2 regions of the Neisseria flava genome follow, and region 1 is predicted to be linked to the other one. Evidence: riboswitches for the same ligand, from Rfam matches in the RefSeq annotation. Region 1 holds a riboswitch; the other holds the start of a gene.
What was found. A riboswitch is a leader RNA that binds a small molecule or an ion and turns the genes downstream of it on or off. The one in region 1 is predicted to bind thiamine pyrophosphate.

Region 1 (7,064 bases):
GGTACATTTTCTATTATTCATATTAGTTAATTTACAACACTTCATTAAATGTAGCTTCATGAAATTAAAATTCACAGCAACATCCCAAACATTCCTATTACATACCTGTATCTTAAAAACAGGCATCTCCTACTTATTGAAATCCATTTTTTGGAGAGGGTTTCATTATTCTTTTAATAGTTTCAATACTTAGATGTCACGAGCTTCACACAAAAAAGCCCTGCATTGCAGGGCTTTTTGAGATTCCAAAAACGAATTAACGTTTGGAGAATTGTTTTGCGCGGCGTGCTTTGCGCAGACCTGGTTTTTTACGTTCAACTTCACGAGCATCGCGAGTAACGAAACCGGCTTGAGACAAGGCAGGTTTCAGCGCAGCGTCGAAGTCGATCAGGGCGCGGGTAATGCCGTGACGGATCGCGCCGGATTGACCGGTTTCGCCGCCGCCGATAACGTTGACTTTGATGTCGAACGCCTCAGCGTTTTCAGTCAGAACCAAAGGTTGGCGAACAACCATGCGGCTGGTTTCGCGGGCGAAGAATTCGTCAACGGGACGACCGTTTACGATGATTTGGCCGGTACCTTTAGTCAGGAATACACGAGCCACTGAACTTTTGCGGCGGCCTGTGCCGTAGTAGTATTTACCGTTCATGTCGTGTCCTTATTTCAATTCCAAAACTTTGGGTTGTTGTGCGGCATGGGCGTGTTCTGCACCAGCGTACACTTTCAGTTTTTTGATCATGGCGTAACCCAATGGACCTTTAGGCAACATGCCTTTTACGGCTTGTTCCAAAGCACGGCCCGGGAATTGCTCTTGCATTTCGCGGAAAGTACGCTCGTAGATACCGCCGGGGAAGCCGGAGTGACGGAAGTATTTTTTGTCTTCGAATTTGGCACCGGTTACACGCAGTTTGTCCGCGTTGATGACGATGATGTAGTCGCCGGTGTCAACGTGGGGGGTGTATTCAGGTTTGTGCTTGCCACGCAGACGGTGTGCGACTTCGGCTGCAACGCGACCCAGAACTTTGTCTTGGGCGTCGATAACGAACCATTCGCGCTTCACCTCGTGGGGTTTCGCTGAAAAGGTTTTCATAGTGGAAATCCAGATAGATATAGAAAGTTGTGAATTTTAAAGATGGGATTGGCTTTTGTCAATCGGATTGGGGTCGTCTGAAAGTGTTTTTTCTATGATGGCGTTTTTATGCATTGGGAAATGTTGTTTTTAGGTTGGAAAACATTGCTGATGTTCCAAAATATCGGGATATATTTTTTGATTTTAAGTTTGGTTTTTCAGACGACGTCGAAGCCGATGATAAATGAAAGCCATGCCGCAATCGGGCATGGCTTGATATGGGAATCCCCGCGAGAGCCGTTTTGGCTGAATCCGCTTGAACCTTGTTGACAAGGCGGTCACCTCGGGCAGTTTCGGGTGCATCTAAGGATAGACGCTCGCGCCCACTGCAACTCCCGGCAACCTTAAGCGAACTTATTGGTTCAAAGGAATATATGCCTTCGCGGACACCGCAGGGAAAAAGAAAAATCAGTTTTGTTCCAACCGCGCCAAAGCTTTTTGGCAGGCGTTGTTCATGTCGGTTATTTTACGCTCAAATTCACCTATTGCCAAATCGTCTTTGAGTGTGATTTTAAGGAGGTCGTGGACAACGTTGAGCGCGGTCATAATGGCGATTTTATCACTGCCGACAATGCGTCCGCTCTCTTTGATGGCGGCACTTTTTTTGTTGAGCATATCAACAGCTTGGAGCAGGGTATCTTTTTCTTCACTCGGGGTGTTGATGGTGAAATTGACATTCATGATGTCGAGGCTGACTTGTTCGATACTCATGGCGTGTCCTTATGATTGCGTTTCTTGCGGCAGGCGGGAAATGAGCTGGCGGATTTTTTCTGCAGTCTGCCCCAACGCGCTGCGGTATTGTTCTTTTTCGGCATTAAGATTGTCGATTTTGCCTTGAAGGTCTTCTTTGAGTTTGCCGACTTGCACGAGCAACGCTTCGCTCAATTCGTCAACGGCGGCTTCGTGTTCGCGCTTTTGTTGTTCATGCTCGAGCTTGAGGCGGTCGATTTCTTCATTAAGGCGGCGGTTTTCACCAACAAGGGTTTCAAATTTTTGGGCCAGCTGGTAAACGCTGACTTCCAAGGTGTCGAGTGATTGATTCATGTATAGGCTTCCGTATTGCCGCATGGTGGCAGGCGGTCAGGATATTAGGATGATGATGCAGGGATGTCAATCGCTGCCGAATCTTGAGGTCGTCTGAAACTTTTTAGCTTGATGTTTTCAGACGACCTTTGCCGTTCGATCTTACTCAAAGCGCGCGCTGCGCTCCATGAGCCTTTCTGCCACTTGCTGCGGGGTCATTTCCTTGCGGATGAGTTGCAGCAGGGTTTGGGTAATGGGCATATCGATTTGGTATTTCACAGCGGTGTTAAACACTTCTTCGATGGTGCTGACGCCCTCGGAAACATGGCCGATTTCCACTAACACTTGATGCAGTTCTTTGCCTTCTGCCAAACCCAAACCGACACGGCGGTTGCGCGAAAGCGCGCCGGTACAGGTCAGGATAAGGTCGCCGATGCCGGCAAGCCCCATCATGGTTTTGGGCTGCGCACCCATAGCCATGGCAAGACGGGTAATCTCGGCGAGACCGCGCGTCACCAGCGCCGCACGCGCATTGAGCCCGTATTCGAGACCGTCGGAAAGACCGGTGGCGATTGCCATCACGTTTTTGACGGCACCGCCGACAGCCACGCCGATAACGTCCGTGCTGCCGTAAAGGCGCATTACGTTGGTGTTGAGCTGCGGCACCAATTCCTCAATCCATTCCTGATTTTCTGAGGCGACAACCACGGCGCAAGGCAGTTGTTTGGCGAGTTCTTGGGCAAAGCTCGGACCTGACAGCACGCCGATTTTTTTGTTCTCAGGCAATACTTCTTTCAATACTTGGAAGGTCAATAGCCCTGTGTCTTGTTCAAAGCCTTTGCAGGCGGCAAGGACAGGGATATGGTCGGCATTGTGTTGTTTGAGGAGTTCTGCGCTGCTTCTCAAACCTGCGACAGAAGTTACGACAAGGACGAGCCCGCTGTCTTTGAGTGCATCACCCAAATCAGCGTAAACGGTTAAGGATTCAGGGAAAGGGAAACCGGGCAGGCCGTGTTTGTTTTCACGTTCTGCCTGCAATGTACGGACTTGTTCGGGATTGCGTGTCCAAAGGGCGACTTCGTTGCCGTGGCTGGCAAAGTGCAGGGCAAGGGCTGTACCCCAAGAACCTGCGCCGATGACGGTAATTTTCATTGTGTGTCTTCCAACGGTAAATTGTCGTTTAATTTAAACCAATCGGCTTGGCAGTGCAAGCGATAGAGGCCTATTCAACATGAAAACCGCATGAAAACGCAGAAGCTATCACATATATTGCTTATCTCTATTGAAAATCCAATATTGATTTACCGCAAAGGGCAAACCACGCCCGCTGTTTATACTTCGCGGACAAAAAAGCCGGACATATCAAACGGACGCAAACAAAGCGGAATGCCATTCCCTATTTTCGCCCGCCATTCATCACGGCAATCAACGGAAACGGTGCTTACTCATAATAATATCCACTACAAAAAGGAACACGCCATGAACCACCGCAACACCCGACTGCTCCTGTCGCTTGCTGTTTTATCCGCATTAGCCGCCTGTGGCGGACAGGAAAGCAAGGAACAAAAACCTGCTTCCGCACCGACCGAGGCCTCTGCCGTTCAGACGACCCCTGACGCTGCTTCAACCGCCTCAGCAGCGTCCCAAGCCGCCGTTGACAGCAACGCTTCTCCTGAAGATCAAGAGCTGCTCAAACGCGCACAAGGCATCTTCAAACCGCTGCCGAGCGCCGAAGAAATGCAGAAACTGCGCCCGTTTACCGAAGAACAGGTCAAACTCGGCCATCAATTATGGTATGAGCCGCGCCTCTCCAAAGGCAACACCGTAAGCTGCAACTCCTGCCACAACCTTGCCACTGCAGGCGTGGACAACCTGCCGACCAGCCAAGGCCATAAAGGACAGTTTGGCGGACGCAACTCCCCGACCGCTTTAAACGCCGCCCTGCTCGGCATGCAGTTCTGGGACGGACGCGCGGCTGACGTTGAAGAACAAGCCGGCGGACCGTTGGTGAACCCTGTGGAAATGGCAAACGACTCGCAAGAAGCAGCCGCTGCCAAAATCGCCAAAATCCCCGAATATCAAGAACTGTTTAAAACCGCCTTCCCCGAAGACGGCGCAGTTTCCTTCAAAAACATCACCACCGCACTGGGCGCATTCGAACGTACTCTGCTGACGCCGACCAAATGGGATGACTACCTCAAAGGCAACGTCAACGCCCTGAACGAGCAAGAGCGCAAAGGCGTGCGCGCCTTTATGGACAACGGCTGTATCGCCTGCCACAGCGGCGTCAACCTCGGCGGCGCAACCTTCCAAAAATTCGGTTTGGTTGAAGGACCGTACTGGAAATTCATCGAAGATCCGAAACACGACAAAGGCCGTGCCGACGTAACCAAAAAAGCTGAAGACGAATTCTTCTTCCGCGTACCAGGCTTGCGCAACGTCGCCAAAACTTATCCATATTTCCACAACGGCAGCGTTTGGGAATTGGACAAAGCTGTTACCATCATGGGTAAAGCGCAGCTGGGTAAAGACCTGACTCCGGAAGAAACTGAAAACATCGTTGCCTTCCTGAAAACACTGTCCGGCAGCGTTTCCGACTCCGCCCGCACCATGCCCGAACTGCCTTTGTCTGCGCCGATGGAATCCCATCCGAACAATAAATAAGCGGTAGATTTAGGGTAACGGAACCCGTTATCCTAAATTTGTGCCATACCAAACGTCGTCTGAAAAAGTTGTCCTGCTTTTCAGACGACGTTTCGATTTATGGAAACACAATATAGCTATCCCCTCGATATTCAAGCAATTCATTCCTTAAAATACCGATGTCAATCCTGTTAAGATTTCCAATAAACCCCAATCGTGGTTTATAATCCTTCTCTTACGAAACAGGGGTGCTGCCTGATGTTCAGGCGGCTGAGAAATACCCTTTACACCCGATCGGGATAATACCTGCGTGGGGAGTTTTCACGGATTCTGTCTTTCAGACGACCTTTTTTGATATGGGGTCGTCTGAAAAAGCAAAACGCTCCTGTTTCTTCTTTTCAAACGAGAAAACAGGAGCATTTTTTATGACTACGCCAAAGAAAACCGCCAAAACCTCCGGCAACGAAGCGCGTGAGCTTGCCGACTTGAGCGAAGACATCGGCATCCGCTTCAAATATCCGAACTCGGAACGCGTGTATCTGCAAGGCAGCCGCGACGACATCCGCGTGCCTTTGCGCGAAATCCGTCAAGACGACACCTACACGGCGCAAGGCACGGAAGCCAACCCGCCGATTCCCGTCTATGACACCAGCGGCGTATACGGCGATCCGGCGGCACACATCGACCTGAAACAAGGTTTGCCGCACGTCCGCACCGCATGGCTGGACGAACGCGGCGATACAGAAATCCTGCCCAAGCTTTCCAGCGAATACGGCATCGAACGCGCGCACGACCCGCAAACCGCCCATCTGCGTTTCAACCAAATCACCCGCCCACGCCGCGCCAAAGCAGGCAGAAACGTAACCCAGCTCCATTATGCACGCCAAGGCATCATCACGCCCGAAATGGAATTTGTCGCCATACGCGAACGCATGAAGCTGGACGAACTTTTCAGACGACCCGAATACGCCAAGCTCTTGAAACAGCACGCAGGGCAAAGTTTCGGCGCGAACATCCCGACCCATCCCGACCAAATCACACCCGAATTCGTGCGCCGAGAAATCGCCGCCGGACGCGCGATTATCCCTGCCAACATCAACCACCCCGAACTCGAACCGATGATTATCGGCCGCAACTTCCGCGTCAAAATCAACGGCAACTTGGGCAATTCCGCCGTAACCTCCAGCCTGACCGAAGAAGTCGAAAAAATGGTGTGGTCGCTGCGTTGGGGCGCAGACACGATTATGGATTTGTCCACAGGCGCGCACATCCACGAAACGCGCGAATGGATTATCCGCAACGCGCCCGTCCCCATCGGCACCGTGCCCATCTATCAGGCTTTGGAAAAAACCGGAGGCATCGCCGAAGATTTGACTTGGGATTTGTTCCGCGACACCTTAATCGAGCAGGCGGAACAAGGCGTGGACTATTTCACCATACACGCGGGCGTGTTGCTGCGCTATGTGCCGATGACCGCCAACCGCCTCACCGGCATCGTATCGCGTGGCGGTTCCATCATGGCGAAATGGTGCCTCGCCCATCATCAGGAAAACTTCCTCTACACGCATTTCGACGAAATCTGCGAAATCATGAAAGCCTACGACGTGTCGTTCAGCCTCGGCGACGGCCTGCGCCCCGGCTGCATTGCCGATGCCAACGACGAATCCCAATTTGCCGAGCTGCACACCTTGGGCGAATTGACCGCCAAAGCGTGGGAACACGACGTACAAGTCATGATCGAAGGCCCCGGCCATGTCCCGTTGCAACGCGTCAAAGAAAACATGACCGAAGAGCTGCAACACTGCTTTGAAGCGCCTTTCTACACACTCGGCCCGCTCGTTACCGACATCGCCCCCGGCTACGACCACATCACTTCGGGCATAGGCGCGACCAATATCGGCTGGTACGGCACAGCCATGCTCTGCTACGTTACCCCGAAAGAGCATCTCGGCCTGCCCGACAAAGAAGACGTGCGCACCGGCATCATCACCTACAAACTCGCCGCCCACGCCGCCGACCTTGCCAAAGGCTGGCCGGGCGCACAGTTGCGCGACAACGCCCTGAGCAAGGCGCGTTTCGAGTTCCGCTGGCGCGACCAATTCCGCTTAAGCCTCGACCCCGAACGCGCCGAAAGCTTCCACGACGAAACCCTGCCCGCCGAAGGCGCGAAAATCGCCCACTTCTGCTCAATGTGCGGCCCCAAATTCTGCTCGATGAAAATCACGCAGGAAGTGCGCGACTACGCCGACAAGCAAAAAGCCCAACGGCA
Region 2 (13,603 bases), on a different contig from region 1:
AAAAACGTCGTATTTAAAGGAGTGATTGAAACATGGCACGTTATATTGGCCCTAAATGTAAATTGGCTCGTCGAGAAGGCACCGATTTATTTTTGAAGAGCGCTCGTCGTTCTTTGGATTCTAAATGTAAACTTGATTCAGCTCCTGGTCAGCATGGTGTAAAGAAACCACGTTTGTCTGACTATGGCTTGCAACTGCGTGAAAAGCAAAAGATTCGTCGTATTTATGGCGTTTTGGAACGTCAATTCCGTCGCTATTTTGCAGAAGCAGATCGACGTAAAGGCTCTACCGGTGAATTACTGTTGCAATTGTTAGAGTCTCGTTTGGATAATGTAGTATATCGCATGGGATTTGGCTCGACTCGTGCTGAAGCACGTCAGCTGGTTTCTCATAAAGCAATTACCGTTAACGGTCAGGTTGTAAATATTCCTTCTTTCCAAGTTAAAGCAGGTGATGTTGTAGCTGTTCGTGAGAAAGCTAAAAAACAAGTTCGTATTCAAGAAGCTTTAAGTTTAGCAACTCAAATCGGTTTGCCAAGCTGGGTTTCTGTTGATGCAGACAAATTGGAAGGTGTATTTAAAAATATGCCGGATCGTTCAGAATTAACTGGCGATATTAATGAACAGCTGGTGGTAGAATTCTACTCTAAATAATGCTAGCTCAGTGAGGGACAGTTAAATGCAAAATAGCACAACCGAATTTTTGAAACCTCGTCAAATTGATGTCGATACTTTATCTACAACTCGTGCAAAAGTATCTATGCAGCCGTTTGAGCGCGGTTTTGGTCATACTTTAGGTAATGCTTTGCGTCGTATCTTACTGTCATCCATGAATGGTTTTGCTCCTACTGAAGTGGCCATTTCCGGTGTGTTGCACGAATACTCTACTGTTGATGGTGTTCAAGAAGATGTTGTCGATATTTTATTGAATGTCAAAGGTATTGTATTTAAGCTGCATGGACGTGGCCAAGTTCAGTTAACTTTGAAAAAGTCAGGTGCCGGTGCTGTTGTTGCCGGTGATATCGAATTACCACATGATGTGGAAATTTTAAATCCTGAGCATATTATTTGTCATTTGGCTGAGAACGGTCAAATTGAGATGGAAATCAAAGTTGAGCAGGGGCGTGGCTATCAATCTGTTTCCGGTCGTCGTGTTGTGCGCGATGAGAACCGTCAGATTGGTGCGATTCAGTTGGATGCGAGCTTTTCGCCCATCAGTCGTGTTAGCTTTGAAGTTGAACCTGCACGCGTAGAGCAGCGTACGGATTTAGATAAGTTGGTTTTGGATATTGAAACTGATGGTTCTATTGATCCTGAAGAAGCTGTACGTAGTGCCGCTCGTATTTTAATTGATCAAATGTCTATCTTTGCTGATTTGCAAGGTACTCCAGTAGAAGAAGTTGAAGAAAAAGCTCCTCCTATTGATCCTATCCTGCTGCGCCCGGTAGATGATTTGGAATTAACTGTACGTTCAGCTAATTGTCTGAAAGCTGAAGATATTTATTATATTGGCGATTTGATTCAACGTACTGAAACAGAGCTTCTTAAAACTCCGAATTTGGGTCGTAAGTCTTTGAATGAAATCAAAGAGGTGTTGGCATCTAAAGGCTTGACACTGGGTTCCAAATTGGAAGCTTGGCCGCCTGTAGGCTTAGAAAAGCCGTAAGTTTGAAGATTAAAGGATAATGACATGCGTCATCGTAATGGTAACCGCAAATTAAACCGTACAAGCAGCCATCGCGCTGCAATGCTGCGTAATATGGCGAACTCATTGTTGACTCACGAGACTATCGTGACAACTTTGCCTAAAGCTAAAGAATTGCGCCGCGTAGTAGAACCCTTGATTACATTGGGTAAAAAACCTTCCTTGGCAAACCGTCGTTTGGCATTCGACCGCACTCGTGATCGTGATGTTGTGGTTAAATTGTTTGATGAATTGGGTCCACGCTTTGCTGCCCGAAATGGTGGCTATGTTCGTGTGCTGAAGTATGGTTTCCGAAAAGGCGATAATGCCCCGTTAGCACTCGTTGAACTAGTTGATAAAGCTGATAATACAGTTAGCGAATAATTTCTTTGAAATTAAGTGGCATCCGCATTGCGGATGACATTTTTTATTGGTAATTCAAGATTTTGAATTGCATGCTATAAATTATTTTTTAGTTAGGTAATTATTTAGTTATCGTTATTTGTTTGTGTTTGAAGTTTTTCATTTTCGTGTTTTGAAACAAATTTCTTTAATAGAGCGTTTCATTTGGACAAAGTGCCAAGATTGATTTGGAAAATTACTTTTTAAAGTATTTACTTTATGAAAACTTGTATTTTCAGACGATCTTTTGCCAAAATAAACAAATCTGTATAAACTTCATATTTTTCTTGTCGGAGTGCTGCTTGTTCCCGCAAACAGCTGAGACCGCGCCAGCGGAATCCGTAGAACCTGTCGGGGTAATGCCTGCGTAGGAAACAAGCTGTCAAACGCCTTTTCAGGCTTCCGTTCCCTTTCCCGCATTTCCCGCCATTCGGTGGATTCCGCTTCCGTCTTATCTTTCGTCCTCCCGACTGCCCAAATACTGCAAAGGAATCCACCATGCCCCGTATCGCCATTCTCGGCGGCGGCCTCTGCGGCCGTCTGACTGCCTTACAACTTGCAGAACAAGGTTTATCGGTTGCCCTCTTTGACAAAGGCGGGCGCAAAGGCGAAAACGCCGCCGCTTATGTTGCCGCCGCCATGCTCGCGCCTGCGGCAGAAGCGGTCGAAGCTACGCCTGAAGTTATCAAACTGGGCAGACAGAGTATTCCGCTTTGGCGCAACATCAGAGATCGTCTGAAAACACCGACCATGATGCAAGAAAACGGCAGCCTGATTGTGTGGCACGGGCAGGACAAGCCATTATCCGGCGAGTTCGTGCGCCATCTCAAACGCGGTGGCGTGGCGGATCACGAAATCGTCCGTTGGCGCGCCGACGACATCGCCGAACGCGAACCGCAACTCGGCGGACGTTTTTCAGACGGCCTTTACCTGCCGACCGAAGGTCAGCTCGACGGGCGACAGATGCTGTCTGCACTTGCCGACGCTTTGGACAGGCTGAATGTCCCTTGCCATTGGGAACACGAATGCGCCCCCGACGACCTGCAAGCCCAATACGACTGGCTGATCGACTGCCGCGGCTACGGCGCAAAAACCGTGTGGAACCAAGCCCCCGAACACACCAGCACCTTGCGCGGCATACGCGGCGAAGTGGCGCGGGTTTACACACCCGAAATCACGCTCAACCGCCCCGTGCGCCTGCTGCACCCGCGCTATCCGCTCTACATCGCCCCGAAAGAAAACCACGTTTTCGTTATCGGCGCGACCCAAATCGAAAGCGAAAGCCAAGCCCCCGCCAGCGTGCGTTCCGGGCTGGAACTCTTGTCCGCGCTCTATGCAGTCCACCCCGCCTTCGGCGAAGCCGACATCCTCGAAATCGCCACCGGCCTGCGCCCAACGCTCAACCACCACAACCCCGAAATCCGTTACAGCCGCGCCCGACGCCTGATTGAAATCAACGGCCTTTTCCGCCACGGCTTCATGATTTCCCCCGCCGTAACCGCCGCCGCCGTCAGATTGGCAGTGGCACTGTTTGACGGAAAAGACACGTACGAACGTGATGAAGAAAGCGGTTTGGCGTATATTGGAAAATAAGTTTGAGGCCGTCTGAAAACGTCGCGGCATCAGTTTTATAAAGGTAACAATATGAATTTAGAAACCAAAATTCCGCCGCCGGCGATATGTTTTATTTGTGCGTTGTTGATGTACATTTCTGCCCAAGTTTCTGCACTAGCTGACATAATGCCGCGCTTTCCTATATTGCTGTCGGTTGTTTTGATGGTGTTTGGGACTTTGTTGGGCGTATTAGGTGTGTGGGCGTTTCGCCGTGTGCGCACGACCGTCAGCCCGTTCAACCCCGAACAAACCGAACACTTCGTTTCAGACGGCGTTTACCGTTTCAGCCGTAACCCGATGTATGCGGGTATGGGCTGCTGGCTGGTTGCATGGGCGGGCTATTTGGCGCACCCGCTGCCGTGGTTGTTTTTGGCCGCATTTATTGCCTATATGACACGCTTTCAAATCATGCCCGAAGAACGCGTTTTGGCGCAGAAATTCGGCGCAGAATACGAGTCTTACTGTCGGCGCGTTCGCCGTTGGTTATAAAAGCGGGAGCTTCCCATCAAGTGTCATCCGTCTTCTACTTTACGGCATGAATGTGAATACTCGATGTTTTCAGACGATCTCATTAGATAGCTATACCAAGCTGCTCGCTTTAACTTAAACAATAAAACAAAAAAGGAAACGTCATGATTGAACAAGCAATAGGAAACCTGTCAGGTATCTTTTGGATTTTCCTGCTCGTCATTCCTCTACTTTTTTTGAAAGCGCTGCTCTAAAATCCCAAAGTAAAAGGACGCATAGGCGAAGGGGCAGTCCGTTCAGTAATCGGAAAAGATTTGGATGAAGAAACCTATATCGAATTTCACGATTTGATTATTCCGTCCCGCAGCGGCACGACGCAAATCGACCATATTTATGTTTCGGTTTTCGGGATATTTGTCATAGAAACCAAAAATTACACAGGTTGGATTTTCGGCAGCGAGAAGCAATCGAAATGGACTCAAGTCGTCTATAAGCAGAAACACTACTTTCAAAATCCGTTGCGCCAAAATTACGCACACATCAAAGCATTATCCGAACTGCTGCAACTGCCGGAAGAAAAATTTCATTCGATGGTGGTTTTTCTCGGTGATTGTGAATTGAAAACGCAAATGCCGCCGAATGTCTGCCGTATCAGACAGGCAGCATCCTATATCAGACGTTTTCAGACGACCTTATTGCTGCCACAGGAAATAGAAGCGGCAACCGCCGTGCTGTCTTCAAACGAATACCAAGCCGATGGCGAAAAACTGCGGGCGCATACCGAGCGCCTGCAAGAACGCCATCAGCGATAACTTAAAAGGACACCCCATGACCTTCCCGCCCCTAAAATCCCCGCTCAAATTCTACGCCGTCGTTCCCACCGCCGATTGGGTGGAGCGCATGGTCAAAGCAGGTGCCGACACGGTGCAACTGCGCTGCAAAACCCTGCACGGCGATGAATTGAAACGCGAAATCGCCTGCTGCGTCGCCGCCTGTCAGGGCAGCCGTACACAGCTTTTCATCAACGACCACTGGCGCGTGGCGATAGAAGCAGGCGCATACGGCGTGCATCTCGGGCAGGAAGACATGGACACCGCCGACCTCGCCGCCATCGCCGCCGCTGGTTTGCGCTTGGGTTTGAGTACGCACTCCGTCGCCGAACTCGACCGCGCCCTGTCCGTACACCCCAGCTACGTTGCTAGCGGCGCGATTTTCCCGACCACGACCAAGCAAATGCCGACCGCGCCGCAAGGCTTGGACAAACTGCGCGAATATGTGAAACAGGCACGCGGCACACCTGTCGTCGCCATCGGCGGCATCGATTTGAACAACGCCCAAGCCGTACTCGCCACCGGCGTTTCCTCACTCGCCGTCGTCCGCGCCGTGACCGAAGCGGAAAATCCCGAAGCCGTGGTTAAAGCGTTTCAGGCTTTGTGGAATGAATAAGGTCGTCTGAAAACCAAATTTCAGACGACCTGCTCAATTAGGATATTCGATTGCCGTTATTTCGGATGCCATACAGGCAGAAGCGGACATAACGGCGTAAAGAATAATCGGCGGATTTAGTTATCCCAGCCTTCCAGCACCAGTTTGCCGATCATATCTCCGCTTTCCAGCATCTCATGTGCGCGGCGCAAGTTGGCAGCATTGATGCCGTGCAGGATTTGGGTAGCGGTCGGACGGATGATGCCTTCGTCCACCAGCCGAGCGGTTTCGGCAAGGATTTCGCCCTGACGTTCGATGTCTGCCGTTTCGCTCAGCGGGCGGGTAAACATAAATTCCCAATGCAGCGACAGGCTTTTGCCTTTGAGCGGGTTCACGTCCAACGTTTCTGGGTCGTCAATCAGCGCGATTCTGCCTTGCGGGGCGATAAGCTCCACGATTTGCGGCAGATGGCGGTCGGTATGGTTGGTGGAAAAAACGAACGATGGCGCGCCGATATTTAACGCAGCAATCTGTTCCGCCATGTTTTCATGATGATTGATGACGAAATCCGCACCCAACTTCTCCACCCACGAGCGGCTTTCAGGGCGGGAGGCGGTGGCGATGACTTGGATGTCGGTCAGCTTTTTCAGAAACTGGATGGCAAGCGAGCCGACCCCGCCTGCACCGCCGATTAAGAGCAGCGCATTTGCGTCGCCTGCCACGGGTTTGTTCACGTCCAAGCGGTCAAACAGCGTTTCCCATGCGGTAATCGCCGTCAATGGCAGCGCGGCGGCTTGGGCAAAATCCAGCGAACGCGGTTTTTTGGCGGCAATGCGCGCGTCCACGGCTTGTAATTGTGCGTTTGAACCTTGACGGTTGAGGGCGCCCGCGTAATACACTTCGTCGCCGACTTGGAAATTCCGCACTTCGCTGCCGACTGCCTGAACGATGCCTGCCGCGTCGTAACCTAATACGCGGTACGCTCCTCCCTCAGACGTATGCGCCGCCCGGACTTTCACATCGACAGGATTGACAGAAACCGCCTGCACGGCAACCAAAATATCGTGCGGCCGCAGTTCGGGTTCGGGCAAATTGATGTCGAGCAGGGCTTCAGGGTTGGAAACGGGTAAAGGGCGGGTGAAACCGATGGCTTTCATAATGTTTTCCTAATAGGTCGTCTGAAAGCGTGTATCATGCGCCCGAAACATATCATTAACAAGAACGCACATATTTTTCAGATAGTTACTTAAAGGATACCACCATGTCCCGCACACCGCACCCAAGCTATGACTGCACCGAAGGCTGCTCGGTGGAAGCCGCGCTTTCCGTCATCGGCGGCAAATGGAAAGGCACGATACTCTACCGCCTGCACACGGACGGCACGCTGCGCTTCAACCAAATCCGCCGCATCCTGCCCGATGTGTCTCAGCGCACGCTGACCGCGCAACTGCGTGCATTGGAGGCTGTCGGCATCATTTTGCGTACCGTGTATCCCGAAGTCCCGCCGCGCGTGGAATACCGCCTGACCGACTACGGCAAAACGCTTGCCCCCGTGCTGACAGCATTGAAAGAATGGGGCGACGGGTTCAAGCAAGCACAGGCGCATCATGAATAAAGCAACTTATAGTGGATTAACTTTAAACCAGTACGGCGTTGCCTCGCCTTAGTTCAAAGAGAACGATTCTCTAAGGTGCTGAAGCACCAAGTGAATCGGTTCCGTACTATTTGTACTGTCTGCGGCTTCGTCGCCTTGTCCTGATTTTTGTTAATCCACTATACATACGAAATATCGAGAACCTATGAACATCATCTTAAACGGCGAACCCGCCGAACTTTGCGGCAAAACCGTTGCCGACCTCATCGCCCAAACCGCGCCGCAAAAGCCCTTTGCCGTAGCGGTGAACACCGGATTTGTCGCCAAAGGCGCATATGCGGAAACGGTTTTGAACGAAAACGACAAAGTCGATATCGTGCGGCCGGTGGTCGGCGGCTAGGCGGCTAAGCAGTTTTGCCTTTTCAGACGACCTCTGTCCCAAAAACAACGTTATAGTGGATTAACTTTAAATCAGGACAAGGCGACGAAGCCGCAGACAGTACAGATAACGCCGTACTGGTTTAAAGTTAATCCACTATACAAAGGAACCCATCATGCTCACCCTATACGGAGAAACTTTCCCTTCTCGGCTGCTGCTCGGTACGGCTGCCTACCCGACCCCTGAAATCCTCAAACAATCCGTCCGTATCGCCCAGCCCGCAATGATTACCGTCTCATTGCGGCGCGCGGGAAGTGGCGGCGAGGCACACGGGCAGGGGTTTTGGTCGCTATTGCAAGAAAGCGGCGTCCCAGTGCTGCCCAACACCGCAGGCTGCCAAAGCGTGCAGGAAGCGGTAACGACGGCGCAGATGGCGCGGGAAGTGTTTGAAACCGATTGGATCAAACTCGAACTCATCGGCGACGACGACACGTTGCAGCCCGACGTCTTCCAGCTCGTCGAAGCGGCGGAAATCCTGATTAAAGACGGCTTCAAAGTGCTGCCTTATTGCACCGAAGACCTGATTGCCGGCCGCCGCCTGCTTGACGCAGGCTGTCAGGCGTTGATGCCGTGGGCGGCGCCGATTGGCACAGGCTTGGGCGCGGTTCACGCCTATGCGCTGAAAGTCCTGCGCGAACGCCTGCCCGACACGCCGCTGATTATCGACGCGGGCTTGGGTTTGCCCTCGCAGGCGGCGCAAGTGATGGAATGGGGTTTTGACGGCGTATTGCTGAACACCGCCGTTTCCCGCAGCGGCGACCCCGTCAACATGGCGCTCGCCTTCGCGCTCGCCGTCGAATCCGGACGGCTGGCATTTGAGGCCGAACCGGTCGAAGCGCGCACCAAAGCTCAAGCCAGTACGCCGACCGTGGGACAACCGTTTTGGCATTCGGCGGAATATTGACGGATAGCGTGTTGCTGGTATGTGAAAGGGTCGTCTGAAAATGTTCAGACGACCTTTTTACGGCAAGGTCTAACGGCCTGGTCGCGGAAAGGGAAGGGCGTTTTGAGTGGAACGTGTTATGCCATGAAAACTTGCTTTCAGACGACCTCTTGCCTTTTCCTTTATAATCCATCCATCTATTTTTCACTTATTTCAAGCAGGTTCACCATGTCCAAACCCACTCTCCTCCTCGTTGACGGCTCTTCTTATCTCTACCGCGCGTATCACGCGATGGCGCAGTTGACCGCACCTGACGGTGCGCCGACAGGTGCGCTTTACGGCGTATTGAACATGTTACGCCGGCTGCGGGCGGATTATGTGCACGATTATTGCGCGGTGGTGTTTGATGCGAAAGGTAAGAATTTCCGCCACGAGATGTTCCCCGACTATAAGGCGACGCGCCCGCCGATGCCGGATGATTTGCGCCCGCAGGCGGAAGCCTTGCCGGATTTGGTGCGGCTGATGGGCTGGCCGGTGCTGGTGATTCCGCAAGTCGAAGCGGACGACGTTATCGGCACGCTGGCTAAGATGGGTAGCGAAGCAGGTTGGAATGTGGTGGTGTCCACCGGCGATAAGGACATGGCGCAGCTGGTGAACGAGCGCGTAACGCTGGTGAACACGATGAGCGGCGAAAAGCTGGACATTGAAGGTGTGAAGGAAAAATTCGGCGTGCGCCCCGACCAAATCCGCGATTATCTCGCGCTGATGGGCGACAAGGTGGACAATGTGCCGGGCGTGGAGAAGTGCGGCCCGAAAACGGCGGTGAAGTGGTTGGAAGCCTACGGCTCACTGGCCGGTGTGATGGAGCACGCTGCGGAAATCAAGGGTAAGGTCGGCGAAAACCTGCAAGCCGCGCTGCCCCAACTGCCGTTGTCGTATGATTTGGTGACGATTAAAACCGATGTGGACTTGCACTCGGAGCTTTCAGACGGCCTCGAAAGCCTGCGCCGCACTTCGCCGAAATGGTCGCAGCTTGCGGTCGATTTCAAACGCTGGGGCTTCCGCACTTGGCTAAAAGAAGCGGAAAGCCGTATGCACGAAGCGGCGGACGGCGATTTGTTTGGCAGCGATACGATAGGCGAACAGGCGGCGTTGGACATGGAAACGTCGTCTGAAAAAATCATAGAACATGCCCCGACCCCCGAAAAGCTGGATTATCAAGCCGTTACTACCGAAGCGCAGTTTGCCGCCTTGTTGGACAAACTGTCGCAAGCGGAAAAAATCGGCATCGATACGGAAACCACGTCCCTAGACGCGATGAACGCCTCGCTGGTCGGCATCAGCATCGCGTTCCAAGCGGGTGAAGCAGTTTACATCCCCGTAGGACACAGCCTGACCGCCGCGCCAGAACAGCTTGATTTGCAGGATGTATTAGGTCGTCTGAAACCGCATTTGGAAAACCCCGCCCTGAAAAAAATCGGGCAAAACCTCAAATACGACCAACACGTTTTCGCCAACTACGGCATCGCCCTGAACGGCATTGCCGGCGACGCTATGCTCGCTTCCTACATCATCGAGAGCCATCTCGGACACGGCTTGGACGAATTGTCCGAACGCTGGCTCGGCTTGGAAACCATTACCTACGAATCGCTGTGTGGCAAAGGCGCGAAGCAAATCGGTTTTGCCGACGTCGCCATTGAGCAGGCGACCGAATACGCCGCCCAAGACGCAGATTTCGCCCTGCGCCTCGAAGCGCACCTGCGTGCGCAAATGGATGCAAAACAGCTTGAAATGTATGAAAAAATGGAGCTGCCCGTCGCGCAGGTATTGTTTGAAATGGAACGCAACGGCGTACAAATCGACCGTGCCGAACTCGCCCGCCAAAGCGCAGAACTCGGCGCTGAGCTGATGAAGCTCGAACAGGAAGCCTATGCCGCCGCAGGCCAGCCGTTCAACCTCAACTCGCCCAAACAGCTGCAAGAAATCCTGTTCGACAAAATGGGCATCCCCACCAAAGGCCTGAAAAAAACCGCCAAAGGCGGCATTTCCACCAACGAAGCCGTGCTCGAACAGCTCGCGCCCGACTATCCCCTGCCCAAAATCATCCTGCAAAACCGCAGCCTGGCGAAACTCAAATCCACCTACACCGACAAACTGCCCGAAATGATTTCCCCCAAAGACGGCCGCGTGCATACCACCTACGCCCAAGCCGTCGCCATTACCGGCCGCCTCGCCAGCAACAACCCCAACCTGCAAAACATCCCCATCCGCACCGCCGAAGGCCGCCGCGTGCGCCGCGCCTTCACCGCACCGCAAGGCAGCGTCATCGTTTCCGCCGACTATTCCCAAATCGAGCTGCGCATCATGGCGCACCTCTCCGGCGACAAAACCCTGATTACCGCGTTCCAAAACGGCGAAGACGTACACCGCCGCACCGCCGCCGAAGTATTCGGCATCGCCCCCGAAAACGTCTCGCCCGAACAACGCCGCTACGCCAAAACCATCAACTTCGGCCTCATTTACGGCATGGGCCAATACGGCCTCGCCAAATCGCTGGGCATAGACAACCTGTCCGCCAAAACCTTCATCGACCGTTACTTCGCCCGCTACCCCGGCGTCGCCGAATACATGCAGCGCACCAAAGAACAAGCCGCCGCGCAAGGCTTTGTCGAAACCCTGTTCGGCCGCCGCCTCTACCTGCCCGACATCCACAACAAAAACGCCAACGCCCGCGCCGGAGCTGAACGCGCCGCCATCAACGCCCCCATGCAAGGCACCGCCTCCGACCTCATCAAACGCACCATGATAGACGTGTCCCGCTGGCTTTCAGACGACCTCTTGCAAAGCAAACTGATTATGCAGGTGCATGACGAACTGGTGCTGGAAGTACCCGAAGCCGAACTGGATTTGGTTAAAGAAAAACTGCCGCAGATTATGGCGAAAGTGGACGAAGGGATGTTGAACGTGCCGCTGGTGGCAGAGGTGGGTGTGGGGATGAATTGGGAAGAGGCGCATTGAGATGGTATGCGTTTATCAGATTATTTTGAGAAAGGAATAAAGTAATGAGTGTTTGGAGTTTAATTAACGAAGGTGTAGCGTTATTTGAGAACAAAAAATTTGACGAAGCGATTGCGAAGCTGAATCAGGCTTTAGATGGAATTGAAGATAAAAATAGCCAAATTCAGGAGCAAAACAAGATTCAGTTTTGGCTAGGCCGTTGTTATTTTGAACAGGCGATGAAAGCCAAAGGCAAGGAGTCGGAACAGTTGTTTGGAAATGCAGTTGAACACCAACAGCAACAATTGAGGCTTGCCGAGCAGCTGGAAGATAAACAAAACAGCCTTCAACAACAAATCTATGCTCAATCTTGGCTTGGCCGCTGCTATTTCGAGCAGGCGATGAAAGCTGAAGGTAAGGAAGCGGCTAAGTTGTTTGAGCGGGCAGTTGAACACCACCAACAGCAATTGAGGCTTGCCGAACAGCTGGAAGACAAGCAAAACAGCCTTCAACAACAAATCAATGCCCAATCTTGGCTTGGTCATTGCTATTTGGAGCAGGCGATGAAAGCGGAAGGCAAGGAAGCGGCTAAGTTGTTTGAGCGGGCAGTTGAGCATTTCCAACAATCATTGGAATTTGCCAAACAGCTGGAAGACAAGCAAAACAGCCTTCAAGAACAAAACAATGCCCAATATTGGCTTGGTCGTTGCTATTTAGAGCAGGCGAAGAAAGCCAAAGGCAAAGAGTCGGAACAGTTATTTGGACGGGCAGTTGAACACCACCAACAACAATTGAGTCTTGTCGAACAGCTGGAAGATAAGCAGAACAGCCTTCAACAACAAATCGATGCCCAATCTTGGCTTGGCCGTTGCTATTTTGAGCAGGCGCTAAAAGCCAAAGACAAGGAGGCGGAACAGTTATTTGGACGGGCAGTTGAACACCACCAACAGCAATTGAGTCTTGCCGGACAGTTGGAAGATAAACAAAACAGCCTTCAAGAACAATTCTATGCCCAATTTTGGCTCGGCTATATCTATCTCAAACAGGCAGTTAAGATTAAAGATGAAGATTCTTCTAAGGTCAAAGAGTTAACTGAAAAAGCTGATAAATATTTTTTATTTTCCCTCAATAACTTGCCGCAATTAAAGGATGAGTTAGAAAGGAATAGAGCTGATAGGATTATTCACCAACATTTAAGAGAAATTCATTTTCTTCAAGAAGAATGGCAAAGTTATTTTAATCAGAAAAAGCAGGAAATGAAGGAAAAACTATTTATAAATGAAGAAGGTAAATTAACTGATGCTATCTCCACCATTCTGGCAGTTTTAAATATTCCACCTATCGAATTGGGGGCGATTCCACTTTCTCATTACACTTCGCCTTCAGTATGCGAAAGATTATTCGGTATTGTCAGCGATAAAACTAATGATAAAGCCGATGATAACAATCCTGTTGACAGTAACAAGGTTAGTCCGATGAGAATCGGCAGCTCCACCTACATGAATGACCCGACTGAAGGAGAAGGGCTGTTGGAGCTGCTGAATCTGCAGGATTTGGAATTGGAAAACAAGGCTGACTGCCCTGTCCATAATGCTTTCTTTACCTGTTTCTCCAGTCGTGTAAACGATTTGAACCAGTTCCGTTTGTATGGCAAAGAAAACGGCGTGGAAGCATCGGGGTGCTGCTTGGTATTTAATCAAAACGGGGATTGGTTGAAAGAGCCCGATGTTTCTTCTTCGTTCAGAAGTTTTACAAATGAACAGAATGAAGGTTTCAAAGAGCCAATAGAGGCAGATGTAGCGGGTTTAGAAGATGAAAACCTGCCGCTTTATCAGGTAGCTTATATCGCTTATTCCGATGAATATATTGCTAAGGAAAAATGCACAATATGGCTACCCGATGCAAGAAGACCAAAATTCGGTATTCGATTAAAGCCTGTTGGGAAAAATCTAAAATGGCATAAGTTCCGTATTAAGGAGCTTAGAGCAGCGTTAAAGAAGTTAATTAAAAACTCTAATAAAATCAAAAATGAAGACGGAAAGGCTTTAGAATATATCCGCTATCTGTTTAAAGATTTTGCTTTCCGTGACGAAGAAGA

Region 2: another riboswitch for thiamine pyrophosphate. It lies ahead of AC5M9B_RS08025 (FAD-dependent oxidoreductase); the one in region 1 lies ahead of thiC (phosphomethylpyrimidine synthase ThiC).

The regions. Positions count from the first base shown of each region.
Region 1 is NZ_CEXQBZ010000063.1:372-7,435, forward strand. It holds gene rpsI (30S ribosomal protein S9) at 257-649, opposite strand; gene rplM (50S ribosomal protein L13) at 659-1,090, opposite strand; RNA gene ssrS (6S RNA) at 1,351-1,530, opposite strand; gene AC5M9B_RS03840 (cell division protein ZapA) at 1,538-1,840, opposite strand; gene AC5M9B_RS03845 (hypothetical protein) at 1,850-2,173, opposite strand; gene AC5M9B_RS03850 (NAD(P)H-dependent glycerol-3-phosphate dehydrogenase) at 2,315-3,304, opposite strand; gene AC5M9B_RS03855 (cytochrome-c peroxidase) at 3,632-4,816, shown strand; TPP riboswitch at 5,030-5,129, shown strand; gene thiC (phosphomethylpyrimidine synthase ThiC) at 5,221-7,064, shown strand, end outside.
Region 2 is NZ_CEXQBZ010000117.1:28,502-42,104, forward strand. It holds gene rpsK (30S ribosomal protein S11) at 1-17, shown strand, start outside; gene rpsD (30S ribosomal protein S4) at 33-653, shown strand; gene AC5M9B_RS08015 (DNA-directed RNA polymerase subunit alpha) at 679-1,665, shown strand; gene rplQ (50S ribosomal protein L17) at 1,690-2,067, shown strand; TPP riboswitch at 2,367-2,476, shown strand; gene AC5M9B_RS08025 (FAD-dependent oxidoreductase) at 2,584-3,678, shown strand; gene AC5M9B_RS08030 (methyltransferase family protein) at 3,730-4,188, shown strand; partial or broken gene AC5M9B_RS08035 (nuclease-related domain-containing protein) at 4,332-4,979, shown strand; gene thiE (thiamine phosphate synthase) at 4,996-5,613, shown strand; gene AC5M9B_RS08045 (zinc-binding alcohol dehydrogenase family protein) at 5,730-6,749, opposite strand; gene AC5M9B_RS08050 (winged helix-turn-helix transcriptional regulator) at 6,854-7,207, shown strand; gene thiS (sulfur carrier protein ThiS) at 7,392-7,586, shown strand; gene AC5M9B_RS08060 (thiazole synthase) at 7,741-8,529, shown strand; gene polA (DNA polymerase I) at 8,737-11,526, shown strand; gene AC5M9B_RS08070 (tetratricopeptide repeat protein) at 11,571-13,603, shown strand, end outside.